3 regions of the Acidovorax sp. FHTAMBA genome follow, and region 1 is predicted to be linked to each of the others. Evidence: predicted binding sites of a transcription regulator. Region 1 holds the regulator's gene; each other region holds the start of a gene.
The links. The regulator FNR, encoded in region 1, switches genes on or off when oxygen is low (the NO sensors DNR and NnrR bind a similar motif). The targets are predictions, from matches to a motif close to TTGATNNNNATCAA.
Positions count from the first base shown of each region.

Region 1 (6,517 bases):
CATGATGACGGCACGGCGAACAAGATCGTCCCGTGTCAGCGCCAACCCGCGCACCACAGGCAACCGCCCCTGGTCGAGCAGGTCGTAATATTCCTCCAAGGTTTTCGCGTTCTGGCTGTAGGTCGCCCCCACACGGCCAATCGCTGAAACGCCCAGGCCAATCAGGTCGCAGTCCGGCTGGGTGCTGTAACCCTGGAAGTTGCGATGCAGCCGCCCCTGCCGTTTTGCCACTGCCAGCGCGTCTTCAGGCAACGCAAAATGGTCCATGCCCACATACACATAGCCCGCGCCCATGAAGGCGTCCAGGGAACGGGAAAGCATCGAGACTTTCCCCGCCGCAGTGGGCAGCTCGACCGACGCGATGCGACGCTGTGGCTTGAAACGTTCGGGCAGATGTGCATACGCATACAGTGCGATGCGGTCCGGCCGTAGTTGGGCGACCTGGGCCAGGGTACGATCAAAGGACTCTGGGGTCTGGCGGGGAAGTCCGTAGATCAGATCCACATTGATGGATTCAAAACCCAGTGACCGCGCAGACTCCACCAGCGAGAACACCTGCTCTGCGGGCTGAATGCGATGGACTGCTTTCTGAACCTCCGGATCGAAGTCCTGCACACCAAAACTCAAGCGGTTAAAACCCAGCTCCGCCAGCACCGCAAGGCGGTCCGCATTGACCGTGCGCGGATCCACCTCGATCGAATACTCTCCGCCTGGCGCGAGCGTGAAGCTTCGCTTGAGCATCGCCATCAACTCACGCAGCCCATCATCCGTCAGGAAAGTGGGCGTGCCCCCCCCCAGGTGCAACTGGCTCACGACCTGGCCCAGCCCGCAGTGGGCAGTGTGCAGGTCGATCTCGCGACTGAGGTAGCGGAGATAGACCTCCGCGCGGTCATGGTGTTTGGTAATGATCTTGTTGCAGGCGCAGTAGTAACATAGTGACTCGCAAAACGGGATGTGCACATACAGTGACAGCGGCAAGGCCTTCGCCATCGAGCCCAGGCGCCGTTGCTCCAGTGCAAGCGCATAGTCATCCTTCCCGAAGGCCTCGACAAATCGGTCGGCAGTGGGGTAAGAGGTATAACGAGGACCCGGCACATCAAAGCGGCGCAACAGGTCGGGTGTGACAACGGTCATGGGAGATTTCCTTGCGTACACTGCAACTGTGCCTTACGCTGAGGCCATTGTCCTTGACCTGCGTCAAGCGAAGAACTGACCCCTTCGACGACAATTTGATGTAAGTCAGTCGCCCAACCGTACGCCACAGTGCCGCTGCGGTGGCATATTGAGCCTTTGCTCACATCCAACCTGTTCCTGTGCTTATGAATCCGCTCACCATCAAAGTCGCCTGCTCCAACTGCAATCTGCGTGAGTTGTGCATGCCAGTTGGCCTGAACGACGAGCAACTTCAGCGTATTGATGAAATTGTTGCGGTGCGTAGGAAGATCAAGCGCGGAGGCACGCTTTTTCGCAACGGCGAGTCTTTTACCTCCTTGTATGCGATCCGCACCGGTTTCTTCAAGACCTGCGTCGCTACGGAAGACGGCCGCGACCAAGTGACGGGTTTTCAGATGGCTGGCGAAATCATCGGCCTCGATGGCATCGTGAATGACCACCATACGTGTGACGCGGTGGCTTTGGAAGACGCAGAAGTCTGTGTCATGCCGTTTGACCGCATCGAAGAACTGTCGCGTGAAGTCAATGCGCTGCAGCACCATGTGCACAAGATCATGAGCCGCGAAATCGTTCGCGAGCACGGCGTGATGCTGTTGCTGGGCAGCATGCGTGCTGAAGAACGCCTCGCAGCTTTTCTGCTGAACCTGGTTCAGCGTTTGCATGCGCGAGGTTTTTCGCAGTCCGAACTCGTGCTGCGCATGACCCGGGAGGAAATCGGCAGCTATCTCGGCCTGAAGCTCGAGACGGTGAGCCGGACTTTTTCAAAGTTCGTGGAAGAAGGCATTGTGGAGGTCAAACAGCGCCATGTCCGCATTCTCGAAACCGATGCACTCAAGCGCATCGTGAACAACCAGCCCGCCTGCCATTGACCCGCCAACACTGCGCTGCCATCCGCAACCTGCAAGCCCTTCAGGAGCAGGAAGTCGTCTTGCGGCAATCATCGGGGCGCTCCCCCTCCGGCACAGGGCAACGGTTGAGCTCGAAGGGTGACATGGCCAGCAGTGTGGTCAGCGCACTGGACGCCATCGTGATCGCCCAGAACGCAAAAAAGGCCAGCGTGTAGACCCCCTGCCGTGACAGCGCGAGCGGTTGCCCAAACCAATGCAGATCTTGCGGATCCACCATGGCAAAGACCAGCATCTCCAGCACACCAGCCATCAGAAACGCTGGCCACGCAATCCACATCAACCGTTGGGTCCACATTGTTTTGTCTCCGGGTAAGCCCTTGCAAGCCATGAGCCGCAGGGGCCCGTTGTGTATCAGCGCGGCTGGTCTTGCGCTGGCGTAGCCGCATGGTTGCGGCCCTTCATCGCGGGTGCGAGGCTCTTCTCGGGTTCCGCAAGGTTCTTGTTGATTTCAATGCCCTGGCGATAGTAGTCCTCGGCCACCACGGGATCAGGCCGTGAAATCGCCAGCCACAACGTCACAAATCCCGCGACGATCACGATGAGCGGCCCAGCAATGATCAGCCAGACATGGCCGAACTTCCACCACGGTTCTGGGACGGAAGGCTCAGCACTGAGTGCAGAACTGGTTGGCATGGTGTTAACTCCTGAAAAATAGTCGGCTGAGAGCACACAGTGCCATCACAAAACAATCATCCTAGCGCGGGACCAGAAACACCGATTTCTCGGTCACATGGCTCGCAGTACCCAAGGCCTGAACGTCGAACTGAACCGCATGGGAACCCGCTGGCGCTGACCCGTAGGGAATCTGCAGCCTGACAGCGACCCACCTGGATTCAGCAGCTCCAATCTCCACCTCTGCATCCGAAGCGACCACCAACCCCTCAAGGCCGCGTGCGTCAATGCGGTAGCGCTGCGGGCCTTCTGTAGCGTTCATGATCTGCAGGCGGTAGATGTTCTCCAGCTTGCCCCCGGCCACAATGCGCGACAGGGCGGCACGGTCTCTAACCACATCCACCTTCAGTGGCGTGCGCGTGACCAGGCTGGCCATCATGCCCACGCACAGCGCGACGAGCACGGTGCTGTAGATCAGAACGCGCGGACGCAGGACGCGGCGCAAAATCTGGGACTGGCTCCAGCGCTGTGCGACGCCATTCTGTGTGGAAAAGCGAATCAACCCTCTCGGGTAGTGCATTTTGTCCATCACCGTGTTGCATGCATCCACACACAGGCCGCAGCCGATGCACTCATACTGCAGACCTTTGCGGATATCGATGCCCACGGGGCAAACCTGCACACACAGGGTGCAGTCGATGCAGTCACCCAGGCCCTTGGCCTTGTAGTCGATCGTCTTGTTGCGGGGGCCGCGTGGCTCACCGCGTTCGACGTCGTAACTCACGATCAGGGTGTCCTTGTCGAACATCGCGCTCTGGAAACGGGCATACGGGCACATGTATTTGCACACCTGCTCACGCATGTACCCTGCGTTGCCATAGGTGGCAAAGCCGTAGAACAGCACCCAGAAGATCTGCCAGCTGCCCTGGAACGCCAGCAACTCTGCGCCAAGCTCGCGAATCGGCACAAAGTAGCCCACAAACGTGAACCCGGTCCACAACGCCACCGAGACCCAAACCACCTGCTTGAAAAACTTCTTGCGGATTTTTTCAAAGGTCCAGGGGCCGTTGTCCAGGCGCAGACGCGCGCTGCGGTCACCCTCAATCTTGTGCTCGATCCACATGAACATTTCGGTGTAGACCGTCTGCGGACATGCAAACCCGCACCACAAGCGCCCCGCCACTGCCGTAAAAAGGAACAGCGACAGCGCCGAGATGATCAGCAGTCCCGTGAGGTAGATGAAGTCTTGCGGGTACAGAACCAGCCCGAAGATGTAAAACCGCCGCGCGCCCAGGTCAAACAGGACCATCTGGCGCTGACCCCATTCCAGCCACGGCAGACCGTAAAAGATCAGCTGCGTGAGGAACACCATGCCCCAGCGCCAGCGCGCAAACAGACCGCTGATCGAGCGTGGATAGATCTTCTTCTGCGCTTCGTACAGCGACACGATCTCCACCTGCGATGAGGCATCGGAGGCAACCGGGTTGATCGGGATGACCTTGCGAGCAGGCTCGCTGGGTGGCTTCATGGTGGTGTCGATCCGTGTGCCCCGGGGTCGTCAACCCCGGGGCGTTTGGCAGCAATGACTGAAAATGGCGGCGATGGACTTACCGCGCGGCCGCCTGGTTGCCGTTGGACAGGCCCCAGACGTAGGCAGACAGCACGCCGATTTGTGCTTCTGTCAGCTTGTCGGCCTGCGGGGGCATTTCGTTGACCTTGCCATTGTTGACGATGGCCGTGATGGCGGCCTCGCCCCAGCCGTGCAACCAGATGTCGTCAGTCAGGTTGGGCGCTCCCAAGGCCTGATTGCCCTTGCCATCCATGCCATGGCACGCAGCGCACGCCGTGAACTTGGTTTTGCCCAGAGAGGCGCGCAGCGAGTCGTGCGGGCTGCCGGACAGGCTCAGGACATAGTGCGAGAGATTGCGCACGTCTTCCGACGAGCCCACCGCTGCAGCCATGGGCGGCATGTTCCCCACACGACCCTTTTCGATCGTCTCGCGGATCTTCTCCGGTGCACCCCCATGCAGCCAGTCGCCATCGGCCAGGTTGGGAAAGCCTTTGCTGCCACGCGCGTCGGAGCCATGGCACTGTGCGCAGTTGTTCATGAACAGTCGCTCACCAATGGCCTGGGCTTGTGGGTCCTTGGCAATGTCTTCAGGCTTCATCGAAGCAAATCGAGCGTACAGAGGCTCCAGCTCAGACTTGGCCTTGGCCATCTCGGCCTCGTACTCGCCCTTCTGGGTCCAGTTGAGCTTGCCCGAAAAGCTGCCCAGACCGGGATAGGCCGCAAGGTAAGCCAGGCCGAAAACGATGGTGATCACGAACAGCCACACCCACCAGCGCGGCAGGGGGTTGTTCATCTCGACCAGGTCCTCGTCCCAGACATGCCCTGTGGTGTTGTCAGAGGTAGCAGCGACCTTTTTACGCCCGGCCATCCAGAGCAGGATGCCGCAGGCAATGATGCCGACCAGGGTCAGCGTGGTCACAAAGACCGACCAGAAATTGCTGGTGAAGTCACTCATGGGGTGTTCTCGTTCTGATGAAGGTCAATCTTGCTCAAAGGGCACCCGTGCGGCCTCGTCAAACCGGGCCTTGTTGCGACCACGGTAGGCCCAGACCCAGATGCCGATGAAGCAGGCCAGCGATGCCAGCGTGGCGACGATGCGCATGGTGGTGATGTCCATCGCTATCTCCTTTACTTGAGCGCGCGGCCCATGACCTGCAGGTACGCGATCAGGGCATCCATCTCGGTTTTGCCCTTGACATCGGCAGCCGATGCGGCGATTTGCTCGTCGGTGTAAGGCACACCAATCGTGCGCAGCGCTTTCATGCGCGGAGCAACGCTGGCCGGGTCCACGGCACTCTTCTCCAGCCAGGGGTAGGCGGGCATGTTGGACTCTGGCACCACGTCACGCGGATTGTTCAGGTGGATGCGATGCCACTCGTCGCTGTACTTGCCCCCCACGCGGTGAAGATCGGGGCCCGTGCGCTTGCTGCCCCACTGAAAGGGGTGGTCATACACGAACTCGCCCGCCACCGAGTAGTGGCCATAGCGCAGCGTCTCGGCGCGGAAGGGGCGGATCATCTGCGAGTGGCAGTTGTAGCAACCCTCGCGGATGTAGATGTCGCGGCCCACCAGCTGCATCGAGCTGTAGGGCTCCACTCCCTTGACGGCTTCGGTCGTGGACTTCTGGAAGAACAGGGGCACGATTTCGACCAGGCCACCAATGGCAATCACCACCAGGATCAGCACGATCATCAGGAAGTTGTTGGTTTCCACCTTTTCGTGGGTGAAGCCGGTCGAAGCAGACGTTTTGTTATCGGACATAAGTTATCTCTCCTTCGCGTTCAGGCGTGGGCAGCGTTCACAGCCGGAATGGCCACCTTGACCGAACGGCCCGATATCGCTGTCACCCATACGTTCCAGGCCATGATGATCATGCCGCCCAGGTACAGCAGGCCGCCAGCCACACGGATCACGTAGAAGGGATACGTGGCTTTCACGCTTTCGACAAAGGTGTAGGTCAGCGTACCGTCGGGGTTGATGGCGCGCCACATGAGACCTTGCATCACACCGGCGATCCACATGGCGGCGATGTACAGCACGATGCCGATGGTGGCCATCCAGAAGTGCAGTTCAATGGCCTTGATGGAGTGCATCTTGTCCTTGCCGAAAAGGCGGGGAACCAGGTAGTACAGCGAACCCATGGAGATCAGGCCCACCCAGCCCAGGGCACCCGAGTGCACGTGGCCCACGGTCCAGTCGGTGTAGTGCGAGAGCGCGTTGACTGTCTTGATGGACATCATCGGACCTTCGAACG
Region 1 covers NZ_CP152407.1:2,140,170-2,146,686, reverse strand. The annotation lists gene hemN (oxygen-independent coproporphyrinogen III oxidase) at 1-1,134, opposite strand, end outside; gene fnr (fumarate/nitrate reduction transcriptional regulator Fnr) at 1,320-2,042, shown strand; gene AAFF19_RS10095 (hypothetical protein) at 2,083-2,376, opposite strand; gene AAFF19_RS10090 (FixH family protein) at 2,433-2,714, opposite strand; gene ccoG (cytochrome c oxidase accessory protein CcoG) at 2,776-4,221, opposite strand; gene ccoP (cytochrome-c oxidase, cbb3-type subunit III) at 4,301-5,218, opposite strand; gene AAFF19_RS10075 (CcoQ/FixQ family Cbb3-type cytochrome c oxidase assembly chaperone) at 5,243-5,380, opposite strand; gene ccoO (cytochrome-c oxidase, cbb3-type subunit II) at 5,392-6,024, opposite strand; gene ccoN (cytochrome-c oxidase, cbb3-type subunit I) at 6,045-6,517, opposite strand, start outside.

Region 2 (6,517 bases), 600 kb from region 1:
CACCGAGCCACGCCACCAGAACGCGGGCTTGAACGGTGACAACACCACCGCGATGACGGCGCAGGTGGAAGGGCCCAATGGCGGAAACAACGGTAATGGCGGTAACAGCGGCAACACCGGTAACGGCGCAGATGCCCAGCCCGGCCAGCAGCCCCGCGGCGAGCGCGGCCCACGCCGTGAACGAGGCGAACGCGGCAACCGTGGCGAGCGCACACCCCGCGCGGTGGAAGCACAGGAAGCGGCTGCAGCGGTGGCACCCGGCGACTTTGCTGACACAGCGCCGCTGGCGGCCCTGCCCGATCTGGACCTGTCCGGCAACGATGCGCAGCCCAACGGCGCCGCCGCCGAAGAGCAGCGCCGTGAGCGCCGTTCGCGCGACCGCTACGGCCGTGACCGCCGCGAGCGCGGTGAGCGCGGACCGCGTGACGGCAACGGCAATGCCGAAGCCGCCGCACCGGCGACGCTGGATTTCGACCCCACACAGGCCGACCCCGCGCCCGCGCAGGACGAAGCGCCACGCCGCAGCTACTTCACGGCCCCTGCAGCGGAGCCAGCGGCAGCGGCACCTGCCCCAGCGCCTGTGGCAGCACCCGTGCCCGCCCCAGCCAACGCACCGGCCCCCGTTGCTGCACCTGTCGCCGCGCCGGTAGCAGCCCCGGTGGCGGCCACGCCAGCCCCTGCGGTGGCACCTGAAGCTGTTGCAGCACCTGCTCCGATTGCGGCACCAGCCGCACAGGTGGCACCTGCTGTGAGCGGCCTGCCCCGCGTCCAGGCGTTTGCGCTGCCCATCGATGACCTGCAGCAAGTGGCTGCCGCATCGGGCCTGCAGTGGGTCAACTCCGACGCGGACAAGATCGCTGCCGTGCAGGCTGCGATTGCCGCCGAACCCAAGTCCATCCGCGTGCCCCGCGAGCGCCCTCCAGCAGTCGTCATCGACGAAGGCCCGCTGGTGCTGGTGGAAACCCGCCGCGACCTGTCTGCCATGAAGCTGCCGTTTGAGCAGCCTCCTTCGGCTTGATGCACTGAGACGGCTGCAGCTCCTGCGGGGCACGCAGCCACCCGGCAAGAAGGCGGCCCAGGCCGCCTTCTTTTTTTGCGGCTTTCACCAAAGCCCCTTTCGCGGCTGTCGGCGCTTGTTCAACGGGTACCATTTCAGGCCACCGCCGTCATCGCCCCACTGCACACTGCCCGCACGGGCACCCGTTTTACCCACCGAGATCCACGGACCCCCTGCCCCCCATGCTGTTCCTGCTGTCTCCCGCCAAATCGCTCGACTACGACACGCCCCTGCCCGAAGGCCTGCCACACACCACGCCCCAGTTTGTGGCGCAATCCACCGCGCTCATCGAGGTGCTGCGCGAGCAGTCACCGCAGCAGATCGCCTCGCTAATGGCTCTGAGCGAAAAGCTTGCAGCCCTGAACGTGGCGCGCTACCAGGCCTGGCGCCCCCGGTTCACGGCCAGCAATTCACGGCAGGCGCTGCTGGCCTTCAATGGCGACGTGTACGAGGGGCTGGACGCCCGCACGCTCGCCCCGCAGGACCTGGACTGGGCGCAAAGCCACGTGGCCATCCTGAGCGGCCTGTATGGCGTGCTGCGGCCGCTGGACCGCATGCAGCCCTACCGCCTGGAAATGGGCACGCGCCTGGCCACGGCCGCAGGCGACAACCTCTACCAGTTCTGGGGCCGCCAGATTGCCGAGCACCTCAACACCCGGCTGCGCGCTGACACCAAGCCGGTAGTGGTCAACCTCGCGTCGCAGGAGTACTTCAAGGCCGTGGACCGCAAGGCGCTCAAGGCCCGTGTCATCGAATGTGTGTTCGAGGACTGGAAGGGCGGCGGCTACAAGATCATCAGCTTTCATGCCAAGCGCGCGCGGGGCCTGATGGCGCGTTATGCCATCACCCACCGCGTGGCCACGCCACACCAGCTCGAAGGGTTTGATCTGGATGGCTACGCCTTTGTCCCGGCATGTTCCACGCCGGAGCGCCTGGTGTTTCGGCGCAAAGTCGTACCCTCCACATAAGCCCGCACACAACCCTGCTCACGTCAAAGGACCGCCATGGCATCGCGTTCTGACCAGCACACGGACCACACCACAACCACCCGCCACACCACAACCACCCGCCACACCACAGCCACGCGGCAGGCCATCACGCCCGAGTTGCGCCGCTGGATCATTGAACAGGCCCAGGCCGGCTATGCCGCCCCCGTGGTGCTGCAGTCCATGCGCGATGCGGGCTGGGATGAAGACGTGGCGGCCGACGCCCTGGAGGCCACGCTGCAGGACCACCTGAACGAACTGGCCGTGCAACAGGGCCAGCCCGCTGCCGTACCCGTGCCCGAGCCCCGGCTGGATGCATCGCCCGCCCAGCTGGACTGCGGCGACCGCACCGTGAATGTGCTGCTGGCCATGGCCCAGCCGCGCATCGTGGTGTTTGGCAACCTGCTGTCGCCCGAGGAGTGCGATGCCCTCATCGCCGATGCACAGCCGCGCCTGGCGCGCTCGCTCACCGTGGCCACCAAGACGGGCGGTGAGGAAATCAACGATGACCGCACCAGCGACGGCATGTTCTTCCAGCGCGGCCAGAGCCCGCTGATCCAGCGCATCGAAGAGCGCATTGCGCGCCTCTTGAACTGGCCCATCGAAAACGGCGAGGGACTGCAGGTGCTGCACTACCGCCCGGGCGCCGAGTACAAGCCCCACTACGACTACTTCGACCCCGCCGAGCCCGGCACGCCCACTATCCTGAAGCGCGGCGGGCAGCGCGTGGGCACGCTGGTGATGTACCTGAACACCCCCGAAAAAGGCGGCGGCACCACCTTCCCCGACGTGCACCTCGAGGTGGCGCCGCAACGTGGCAATGCGGTGTTCTTCAGCTACGAGCGCCCACACCCCTCCACCCGCACGCTGCACGGCGGTGCGCCGGTGATTGCGGGTGAGAAATGGATCGCCACCAAGTGGCTGCGCGAACGGGAATTTAGATAAAAACAGGCTCTGGCGCTTATCCATAAAGCGCCAGCAGCTATAAAATATATAGCAATCATGAACACACCGGAACAATCCCAGCTCGGCAAGGCTTCGGCCTATGTAGACCAGTACGACGCCTCGCTGCTCTTCCCCATCCCGCGCGCAGGCAAACGGGCCGAGATCGGCATCACCGGCGCCGCACCCTTCTTTGGGGCCGACCTGTGGACGGCATTCGAGCTGTCGTGGCTGAACCTGCGCGGCAAGCCGCAGGTGGCGCTGGCGCACATCACCGTGCCGTGCGAGACGCCCAACATCGTGGAGAGCAAGTCGTTCAAGCTGTACCTCAACAGCTTCAACAACACCCGTTTTGCCGATGCGGCCGAAGTGCAGGCGCGCATGCGCACCGACATCAGCGAAGCCGTGTGGCGTGGCGCCGGGCAATCCGCCACCGTGGGCGTAAAGCTCATCGCGCCCGAGCTGTTCGACCAGGAGCCCGTGCATGAACTGGACGGCCTGAGCCTGGACCGGCTGGACGTGGAATGCACGCAGTACCAGCCCGCGCCCGAGCTGCTCACAGCCGAATTCCACGAAGCGCCCGTGACCGAGACCCTCACCAGCAACCTGCTCAAAAGCAACTGCCTGGTGACAGGCCAGCCCGACTGGGGCAGCGTGCAGATCAGTTACAGCGGCCCGCAGATCAACCAGGAAGGGCTGCTGCAGTACCTGGTGAGCTTTCGCAACCACAACGAGTTCCACGAGCAGTGCGTGGAGCGCATCTTCATGGATGTGTGGACGCGCTGCAAACCCATCAAGCTCACGGTGTACGCGCGCTACACGCGCCGGGGCGGGCTGGACATCAACCCGCTGCGCACCAGCCACCCGCAGGCCCTGCCGCGCAACGTGCGCACGGCCCGGCAGTAGCGCACGGCCACAGCACCGGCGCCCGGGGCGGCACTGCCTCAGGGCATGTTGAACACGTCCACCGAGCGGCCCAGGGACACGGCACTTTCCTTCAGGCCCTGCGCGGCTGCGGCAGACTCTTCCACCAGGGCGGCGTTCTGCTGGGTGACGGTATCGAGCTGGGTCACGGCTTCATTCACCTGCGAAATCCCCTGCGACTGCTCTTTGGTGGCGCTGCTGATCTGCTGCACCAGCGTGCTCACGCGTTCGACCGCGTCGACAACGCCCCCGATCGTGGTGCCCGCATGGTCCATCTGCTGCGCACCGCTGGCGATCTGTCCCACCGTCACGCCGATGAGGCCACTGATCTCCTTGGCCGAGCTGGCACTGCGCTGCGCGAGCGCACGCACCTCGCCCGCCACCACCGCAAAACCCCGCCCCTGCTCACCGGCACGGGCCGCCTCGACGGCCGCGTTGAGCGCGAGCAGATTGGTCTGGAAGGCAATGCCCTCGATGACTCCGACAATTTCGCTGATCTTGGTGGACGACAGCTTCATCTGCTGCATGGCGTCGCCAATCTCCCGCACGGCCTGCCCTCCCCGCTTGGCAATTTCACTGCTTTGCGCGCTTTCGCGCGAGACATGGGCGGCGGTGTCGGACGTCTGCAGCACGGTGCTGGCCAGCTCTTCCATGGCCGCCGCAGTCTCCTGCAGGCTGCTGGCCTGCGATTCGGTGCGGGCCGACAGGTCCAGCCCGCCGCGCGCGATTTCGTCGGCCGATTCGACGAAGTTGCGCACCTCGGTGCGCACATCTCCCACCACCGCGCGCAGGTTCAGCTGCGTCTGCTGCAGGCGCTGCATGAGCGCGCCCAGGGGCTGCGGGTAGTCGCCGCGCACGGACGTCGTCAGGTTGCAGGCCGAGATGTCCGAGGCAAACCGCGTGGCATCGCGCACCCCATGCAGCACCATGGCCTGAAAGCGCCACAGCACCCAGGCAGCTCCCAGCAGCATCAGCACCAGCCGCGCCACCCAGGCCGTAGTGCCCTGCAGCGACAGTGCGTCTGGCACCAGGGCCAGCAGCACGAGCAACCCCATCAGCAACGCCATGCGCGGCAACAGCGCCATCTGCGCCAGCCGCTGCGCCCAGCCGCGCAGCCCGCCATGGCGCACGGCCCCTGCCTCCAGAGACAAGCTGCTCCTGCCCGATGCCGCCTCGCTGCGCATTTGCGCATACAGCGCCTCCGCCGCGGCGACCTCGTTGGCGCCAGGTTTGGTGCGCACCGACATATAGCCGCGCGGCTTGCCGCCCTCCATGATGGGCGTGACATTGGCGCGCACCCAGTAGTGGTCGCCGTTCTTGCGGCGGTTCTTCACCAGGCCCGTCCACGGCTCCCCCCTGCCAATGGTGCGCCACATGTCCTTGTAGGCCTCGGGGGGCATGTCAGGGTGGCGGATCAGGTTGTGCGGCTGGCCGATCAGCTCGTCGTAGCTGAAACCGCTCACGCGTGCAAACGCCGGGTTGCAATGGGTGATTTCGCCCTTGGTGTTGGTGCTGGATACCAGCAACTCATCACCCGGAAAGTCGAAATTCTGCTGGGTCACCGGCAGATTGATGCGCATGAATAACTCCTGGAGGCCCTGCAAGGGAGCAGGCTGAGCGTCAGGCGCTGGGGCCCTGTTACCGCTTGATACCTGTCAAGTCTAACGGCCGATCAGCCGCCCTGCACAAAAGAACTCCGAATTGCAGGGCCGGGCGCACGGGGATAGACCCGGGTGCTCAAAACAGCTGCGGACTGTCCATCACCTGCGTTGCACCCCGCCGCGTGCGCCCCGCCTTGCCAGACTGCGAAGGGCCGTGCTCTGGCGCAGGTTCATCGCCCTTGCGCACCAGGCCGCTGGCGCGCACGCCCAGCAGCCGCAGGCGCTTGTCCAGCGGCACGCGCTTGAGGCATTGCCCGGCCAAATGGCGGATGGTGGCACCGTCTGCCGTGTACGTGTTCGCGGTGTGGTCGCGCGTGGCGATCCTGAAGTCCTCGTAGCGCAGCTTGATGCCGATGGTGCGCGCCACATAGCCCTTGCGCTGCAGGTCTTCGGCTACGCGCTGGCACAGGTCGGTAAAGATGGCAGAGAGCTCGGCCCGGTCGCGCACCGCATGCAGGTCGCGGTCAAAGGTGGTCTCGCGGCTCATGCTCACGGGCTCGCTCTCGGTGACCACGGGGCTTTCGTCGCGGCCCCAGGCCACGCGGTGCATCCAGGCGCCGGTGGATTTGCCAAAGTGGCCCATCAGCCACTGCGCATCCTGCGCGGCCAGCTGACCGATGGTCTCGATGCCCAGCCGCGCCAGCTTCTCGCCCGCCTTGGGACCGATGCCGTTGATCTTGCGCACGTTGAGGGGCCAGATCTTGCCCTGCAGGTCTTCCTCGTAAACGATGGAGATGCCGTTGGGCTTGTTGAACTCGCTGGCCATCTTGGCCAGCAGCCGGTTGGGCGCCACGCCGATGGAACAGGTCAGTCCGGTCCTATCAAAGATGCTTTTCTGGATGAGCCGCGCCAGCACGCGCCCGCCCTCGCGCTGGCCCCCGGGCACGTCCGTGAAGTCGATGTACACCTCGTCCACGCCCCGGTCCTGCATCACCGGCGCAATCTCC
Region 2 covers NZ_CP152407.1:1,541,747-1,548,263, reverse strand. The annotation lists gene AAFF19_RS07160 (Rne/Rng family ribonuclease) at 1-1,018, shown strand, start outside; gene yaaA (peroxide stress protein YaaA) at 1,240-2,025, shown strand; gene AAFF19_RS07150 (2OG-Fe(II) oxygenase) at 2,062-2,988, shown strand; gene queF (NADPH-dependent 7-cyano-7-deazaguanine reductase QueF) at 3,046-3,891, shown strand; gene AAFF19_RS07140 (PAS domain-containing methyl-accepting chemotaxis protein) at 3,930-5,489, opposite strand; gene AAFF19_RS07135 (DNA polymerase IV) at 5,647-6,517, opposite strand, start outside.
Region 2: the regulator FNR is predicted to act here: its motif matches at 5,555-5,568, upstream of AAFF19_RS07140 (PAS domain-containing methyl-accepting chemotaxis protein).

Region 3 (6,517 bases), 450 kb from region 1:
CCGTGACCAGGTGGAACAGTGCAAAGCTGGCCAGCGCAGCAAAAGCGCCCAGCAGCACATTGCTGCCTTCGTCGCGCACCACACGGCTCACGGGCACCGGCTGCAGTTCACGCTCTTTCAGCAGCTCTGAATACGATTGGCCCACCACCAGACGCAGGCGGGCAAACAGCGCGACCACGTTCACGGCGAAAGCCACAAAGAACGGGTAACGCCAACCCCAGGCCAGAAACTCCTGCAGGCTCAAGCTGCTGTACAGATAGGCAAACAGCCCCGCCGCAAGCACAAACCCCAGCGGGGCGCCCAGCTGGCCGATCATGGCGTACCAGCCACGGCGCTCCTTGGGCGCCGACATGGCCAGCAGCGATGGCAGGCCATCCCACGAACCCCCAAGTGCCAGCCCCTGGCCAATGCGCAAGATGAGCAGCGCCACCACGGCGGTCATCCCCACGTCCTTGTAGCCCGGCAAAAAGGCCATGCCCACCGTGCAGACGCCCAGCAGGAACAGCGCGATGGTGAGTTTGGTGCCCCGGCCCCATCGCCTCTGGATCGCCATCGAAATGGCGGTGCCCACGGGCCGGACGACAAATGCCACGGCCAGCAGGGCAAACGCCATCAGCGTGCCATCCAGGCGCGAAAGGAAGGGAAACAGGAACGACGGGAAAACCAGTACGCAGGCAATGCCGAACACGAAGAAGTCAAAGTATTCGGACGAGCGCCCGATGATCACGCCGACCGCGATTTCACCGGGTGTCACGTCCTCATGCGTATCAGCCCGCGATAGGGAGGCGGCACTTTCTTCAAATCCGGCCGCGGGGTAAGTGGCAGTAGCGGGGCTGCTCATGAACGGGTTCCTCAAGATGGGGTAGCTAAGACAACTTCGTTCTACACGCAAGTGCGGCATGCCACAAGTGCGCTTTCACTAGACCCAGCGCAAGAAATGTCCTGCAAACCCCCGAATGCACCAATTTGGGGCGAAGCGGTTTGACCTTGGACAAAATGTCCAATCGACAAAAAAGCTAGCGCTAGTACATTCCCAGGCAACCCGTTATCCGCGTTTACCCTGAACAAACGCTCTGACAGCGCACCCACATGCTCAAACTACTTCCACTTCCCCGACCCGCCTGGCTCGCCGCCGTGGCTGCCGTCGGCAGTCTGGCTGGCTGCAGCAAGGCGGTCGTCCTCAACCCCGCGGGCGACATTGCCGCCCAGCAAGGGAACATGGTCATCCAGGCCACGCTGCTGATGCTGATCATCATCGTGCCGGTGATCGCCCTCACGCTGTGGTTTGCCTGGAAATACCGCCACAACAACGCGGCCAACACCGAAGATGACTACGACCCTGACTGGCACCACTCCACCACGCTGGAGCTGGTGATCTGGACAGTGCCGCTGCTCATCATCATCGCGCTGGGCGCGCTGACCTGGATCGGCACCCACAAGCTCGACCCGTACCGGCCGCTGGACCGCATTTCGGCCACCAAGCCGCTGGACGCGCAATCCACCCCGCTGGAGGTACAGGTGGTGGCCATGGACTGGAAGTGGCTGTTCTTCTACCCCGAGCAGGGCATTGCCACCGTGAACGAACTCGCAGCGCCGGTGGACCGTCCCATCCTGTTCAAGCTCACGGCCACGTCCACGATGAACGCGTTTTACGTGCCTGACCTCGCGGGCATGATCTACGCCATGCCCGGCATGCAGACCGAGCTGAACGCCGTGATCAACAAGCCAGGCGTTTACAAGGGCATGTCCACGCACTACAGCGGCTCGGGCTTTTCGGGGATGACCTTCCGGTTCCACGGACTCAGCCAGCAGGAATTTGAGCAGTGGGTGGCCAGGAACCGCAGCGAAGGCAAACCGCTGGACCGCAACACCTACCTCGCCCTGGCCCAGCCCAGCGAACGCGACCCGGTACAGCGTTTTGCCAGCGTGGAAGAGGGCCTGTACGACAAGGTGCTGAACCGCTGCGTCGAGGACGGCAAGATGTGCATGCACCACATGATGGCCATCGACGAGAACGGTGGCGAAGCCTATGTGCGCGCCATGGGCCTGAACCTGCCGCAGGACGTGTGCACCTCCCAAAACGCCGAGCAGGTGGTGGCCAGCCTGGAGGCCAGCCCCACACCGCGCACCCCCCGCGCCGAATGACCCGCCCTTGACCTGATGTGCCAGCAGCCGCCGGGCGGCGCTGGCGCTTTGCCAACAAAGAGTGTTTATGTCACCCGTCACTGTTCCTGACACCCACTGGGCCCTGGGCCGAGTCACCTGGGATTCCATACCAATGGCGCACGAGCCCATCGTGCTGTGGACCTTCATCGCCACCATGCTGGGGGGCCTGGCCCTGATGGCCGCCGTCACCAAGTTCAAGCTCTGGGGCACGCTCTGGCGCGACTGGATCTGCAGCATCGACCACAAGCGCATCGGCATCATGTACATGATCCTGGGCCTGGTGATGCTGCTGCGCGGCTTTGCCGATGCCGTGATGATGCGCCTGCAGCAGGCCATGGCCTTTGGCGACAACATGGGCTACCTGCCGCCGCACCACTACGACCAGATCTTCACCGCCCACGGCGTGATCATGATTTTCTTCGTGGCCATGCCGCTGGTCACGGGCCTCATGAACTACCTGGTGCCGCTGCAGATCGGCGCACGCGACGTGTCGTTCCCGTTCCTGAACAACTTCAGCTTCTGGATGACCACGGCGGGCGCGGTGCTGGTGATGGTGTCGCTGTTCCTGGGCGAGTTCTCCACCGCCGGCTGGCTGGCGCTGTCCAACCTGGGCAACCAGAACCCTGGCGTGGGGCTCGATTACTACATCTGGGCGCTGCAGATTGCGGGGGTGGGCACCACGCTCTCGGGCATCAACCTGATCGTGACCATCATCAAGATGCGCGCACCCGGCATGAACCTGATGAAGATGCCCGTCTTCACATGGACTGCCCTGTGCACCAACGCGCTGATCGTGGCCTCGTTCCCCGTGCTCACGGCGGCGCTCGTGCTGATGTCGCTGGACCGCTATATCGGCACCAATTTCTTCACGAACGACCTGGGCGGCAACGCCATGCTGTACGTGAACCTGATCTGGATCTGGGGCCACCCCGAGGTCTACATCCTGATCTTGCCGTGCTTTGGCATCTTCTCCGAAGTGGTGGCCACGTTCTGCAAAAAACGCCTGTTTGGCTACACCTCCATGGTGTACGCCACGGTGGTGATCACCATCCTGTCGTACCTGGTGTGGCTGCACCACTTCTTCACCATGGGCTCGGGTGCCAGCGTGAACACGTTCTTCGGCATCACGACGATGATCATCTCGATCCCCACGGGCGCGAAGATTTTCAACTGGCTGTTCACCATGTACAAGGGCCGCATCCGCTTCGAGCTGCCCATGATGTGGACCGTGGCCTTCATGGTGACCTTTGCCATTGGCGGCATGACCGGCGTGCTGCTGGCCGTGCCCCCGGCCGACTTCGTGCTGCACAACAGCCTGTTCCTGATTGCGCACTTCCACAACGTGATCATCGGCGGCGTGCTGTTCGGCCTGTTTGCCGGCATCAACTACTGGTACCCCAAGGCCTTTGGCTACAAGCTCGACCGCACCTGGGGCGTGCGCTCTTTCTGGCTGTGGGTGGTGGGCTTCTGGGTGGCGTTCGGGCCGCTGTATGTGCTGGGCCTGATGGGCGTCACGCGCCGTGCCAACCACTTTGAAGACCAGTCCCTGCAGATCTGGTTCCAGATCGCGGCGTTCGGCGCCTTCCTGATTGCGCTGGGCATCGCCTGCTTCCTGATCCAGATCGTGGTGAGCTACCTCAAGCGCGACCAGCTGCGCGACTGGACCGGCGATCCCTGGGACGGACGCACGCTGGAATGGGCCACCTCGTCGCCCCCGCCCGACTACAACTTTGCCTTCACCCCCGTGGTGCACGAGATCGACGCCTGGTGGGACATGAAAAAGCACGGCTACCAGCGCCCGCTCACCGGCTTTGCGCCCATCCACATGCCTGCCAACACCGCCTCGGGCGCCGTCATCTCGGCCCTGTCGCTGGTGGTCGGTTTTGCGCTGATCTGGCACATGTGGCTGCTGGCCGGCGTGTCGTTTGCCGCGCTGCTGCTCGCTTCGATCATTCACACGTTCAACTACAAGCGTGACTTCTACATCCCGGCGTCCCAGGTGGTTGCCACGGAAGAAGCCCGCACCTTGCAACTGGCCCGCCATGTCTGAACTTCGCCTCCAAGCTGGCGCCGCTGGCGCCCTCGCCCCGCGCGCGTACCACCTCGCGCAGGAACCGCACCCCCCAAACGGCACCGCCCTGGGCTTCTGGCTGTACCTGATGAGCGACTGCCTCATCTTTGCCGCCCTGTTCGCCACCTATGGCGTGCTGGGCCGCAGCTATGCGGCCGGCCCTACCGGGGCGCAGCTGTTCGACCTCACGCTGGTAGCCATCAACACGGCCTTCCTGCTGCTGTCGTCCATCACCTTCGGCTTTGCGATGCTGCGCAAGCAGCAACGCGACGTCAACGGCACGCTGCTGTGGCTGGCCGTCACCGGCTTCTTCGGCCTGTGCTTTCTGGCACTGGAAATCTACGAATTCGCCCACCTGATCCAGCAGGGCGCCACGCCGCAGCGCAGCGCCTTCCTGTCGGCGTTCTTCACGCTGGTGGGCACGCACGGCCTGCACGTCACCTTCGGCCTGATCTGGCTGGTGGTGCTGATGCTGCAGATCAAGAAACACGGCCTGATCCCCGAGAACACCCGCCGGCTGATGTGCCTGTCGATGTTCTGGCACTTTCTGGACGTGGTCTGGATCGGTGTCTTCACCTTTGTGTACCTGATGGGGGTGCTGTAAATGAGCGCGCAACACACAACTCACGCACACCATACCGCCGCCGGGCATGACGACCACCACCACGCCGACGACGGCCCGCACAGCACGTTCTCGGGCTACATGATCGGCTTTGTGCTGTCGGTCATCCTCACGGCCATTCCGTTCTGGCTCGTCATGACCAAGGTGATCGCCGACCGCAACACCGCCGTGCTGGTGCTGGGCGGGTTTGCCGTGGCGCAGATCCTGGTGCACATGGTCTACTTCCTGCACATGAACAGCAAGGTGGAAGGCGGCTGGACCCTGCTGTCCACCATTTTCACCGTGGTGTTCGTGGCGATTGCCATCGCGGGCACCCTGTGGGTGATGTTCCACATGAATGCCAACATGATGCCCGAGCACCCCACCCCGATGCCACCGGTGCATGAGGCGCCTGGGCACCCACGGCCTTGACCACCAGCCTGCCCGCCGCAAAGCGCTGGCGGCTGCGCCACGTGGTGCTGCTGCTGGCGGGCATTGCCATGTTTGTGGGCTTCCTCGCGCTGGGCACCTGGCAGGTGGAGCGGCGCGCATGGAAGCTCGCCGTGATGGAGCGGGTGGATCAGCGCGTGCACGCGGCCCCCACGCCCGCACCTGCTGCGGCCGAATGGCCGGGGGTGAATGCCGCCAGCCATGAATACCTGCCCGTCACCCTGCAAGGCCACTGGCTGGGCGACAAGACCGTGCTGACCCAGGCCGTGACCGAGCTGGGTGCAGGCTTCTGGGTGGTCACCCCGCTGCAGCAGGACGACGGCACCCAGGTGCTGGTGAACCGCGGTTTTGTGCCCCAGGACCAGCGCGCGCAATGGATCGCCACGCCCCTGCCGCCCGGCACCCCCACCGCGGCCACGGTGCAGGGTTTGCTGCGCATGACGGAGCCGGATGGCGGCTTTTTGCGCAGCAACAGCCCGGCGCAGCAGCGGTGGTATTCGCGCGACGTGGCAGCCATCGCCCAGGCGGTCGGGCTGCCCCGCGTTGCGCCCTATTTCGTGGATGCCGGCCTGCCGGGCGCAGCGCCTGCGGCGGCTGCAGCGCCTGCGGCGGCATGGCCGCGTGCCGGCATGACGGTGGTGCGGTTTCACAACAGCCATCTGGTGTATGCGCTCACCTGGTATGCAATGGCCCTGATGGTCGTAGGCGCTGGGTGGTATGTGGCACGCTACGAACGTCGCCTGCGCGCGCCCGCCGCCCCCGCCACACCATCCCATGAATCGCCCTCTTCCTGACCCTGCTGCCATCCTGCCGCCGCGCAGCGCGCGCTCGGCCGATGCCGCGGCGGGCATCAAGAACCTGCAGCAGCTGATCGAGCTGCGCTGGATCGCCGTCATCGGGCAGGTGTTCACCATCCTGATGGCGCACTACGCCCTGGGCCTCACGCTACCGCTGCGCGAGATGCTGCTGGTGGTGGGCTGCCTGGCTGTATTCAACGTGGTGAGCCTGCTGCGGATGCGCACTGCGGTGGTGGTGCGCAACACCGAGCTGTTTCTGGCCCTGCTCATCGATGTGGCAGTGCTGACCGTGCAGCTGTACCTGAGCGGCGGAACCAGCAACCCCTTTGTCTTCCTGTACCTGCTGCAGATCACGCTGGGGGCGGTGCTGCTGCGCGGCACCTACATCTGGTCGATGGTGGCCATCACGCTGCTGGGTTTTGGCGTGCTGGC
Region 3 covers NZ_CP152407.1:1,694,340-1,700,856, reverse strand. The annotation lists gene AAFF19_RS07890 (MFS transporter) at 1-841, opposite strand, end outside; gene cyoA (ubiquinol oxidase subunit II) at 1,090-2,145, shown strand; gene cyoB (cytochrome o ubiquinol oxidase subunit I) at 2,213-4,216, shown strand; gene cyoC (cytochrome o ubiquinol oxidase subunit III) at 4,209-4,841, shown strand; gene cyoD (cytochrome o ubiquinol oxidase subunit IV) at 4,842-5,270, shown strand; gene AAFF19_RS07865 (SURF1 family protein) at 5,339-6,082, shown strand; gene AAFF19_RS07860 (ATP-binding protein) at 6,063-6,517, shown strand, end outside.
Region 3: the regulator FNR is predicted to act here: its motif matches at 982-995, upstream of cyoA (ubiquinol oxidase subunit II).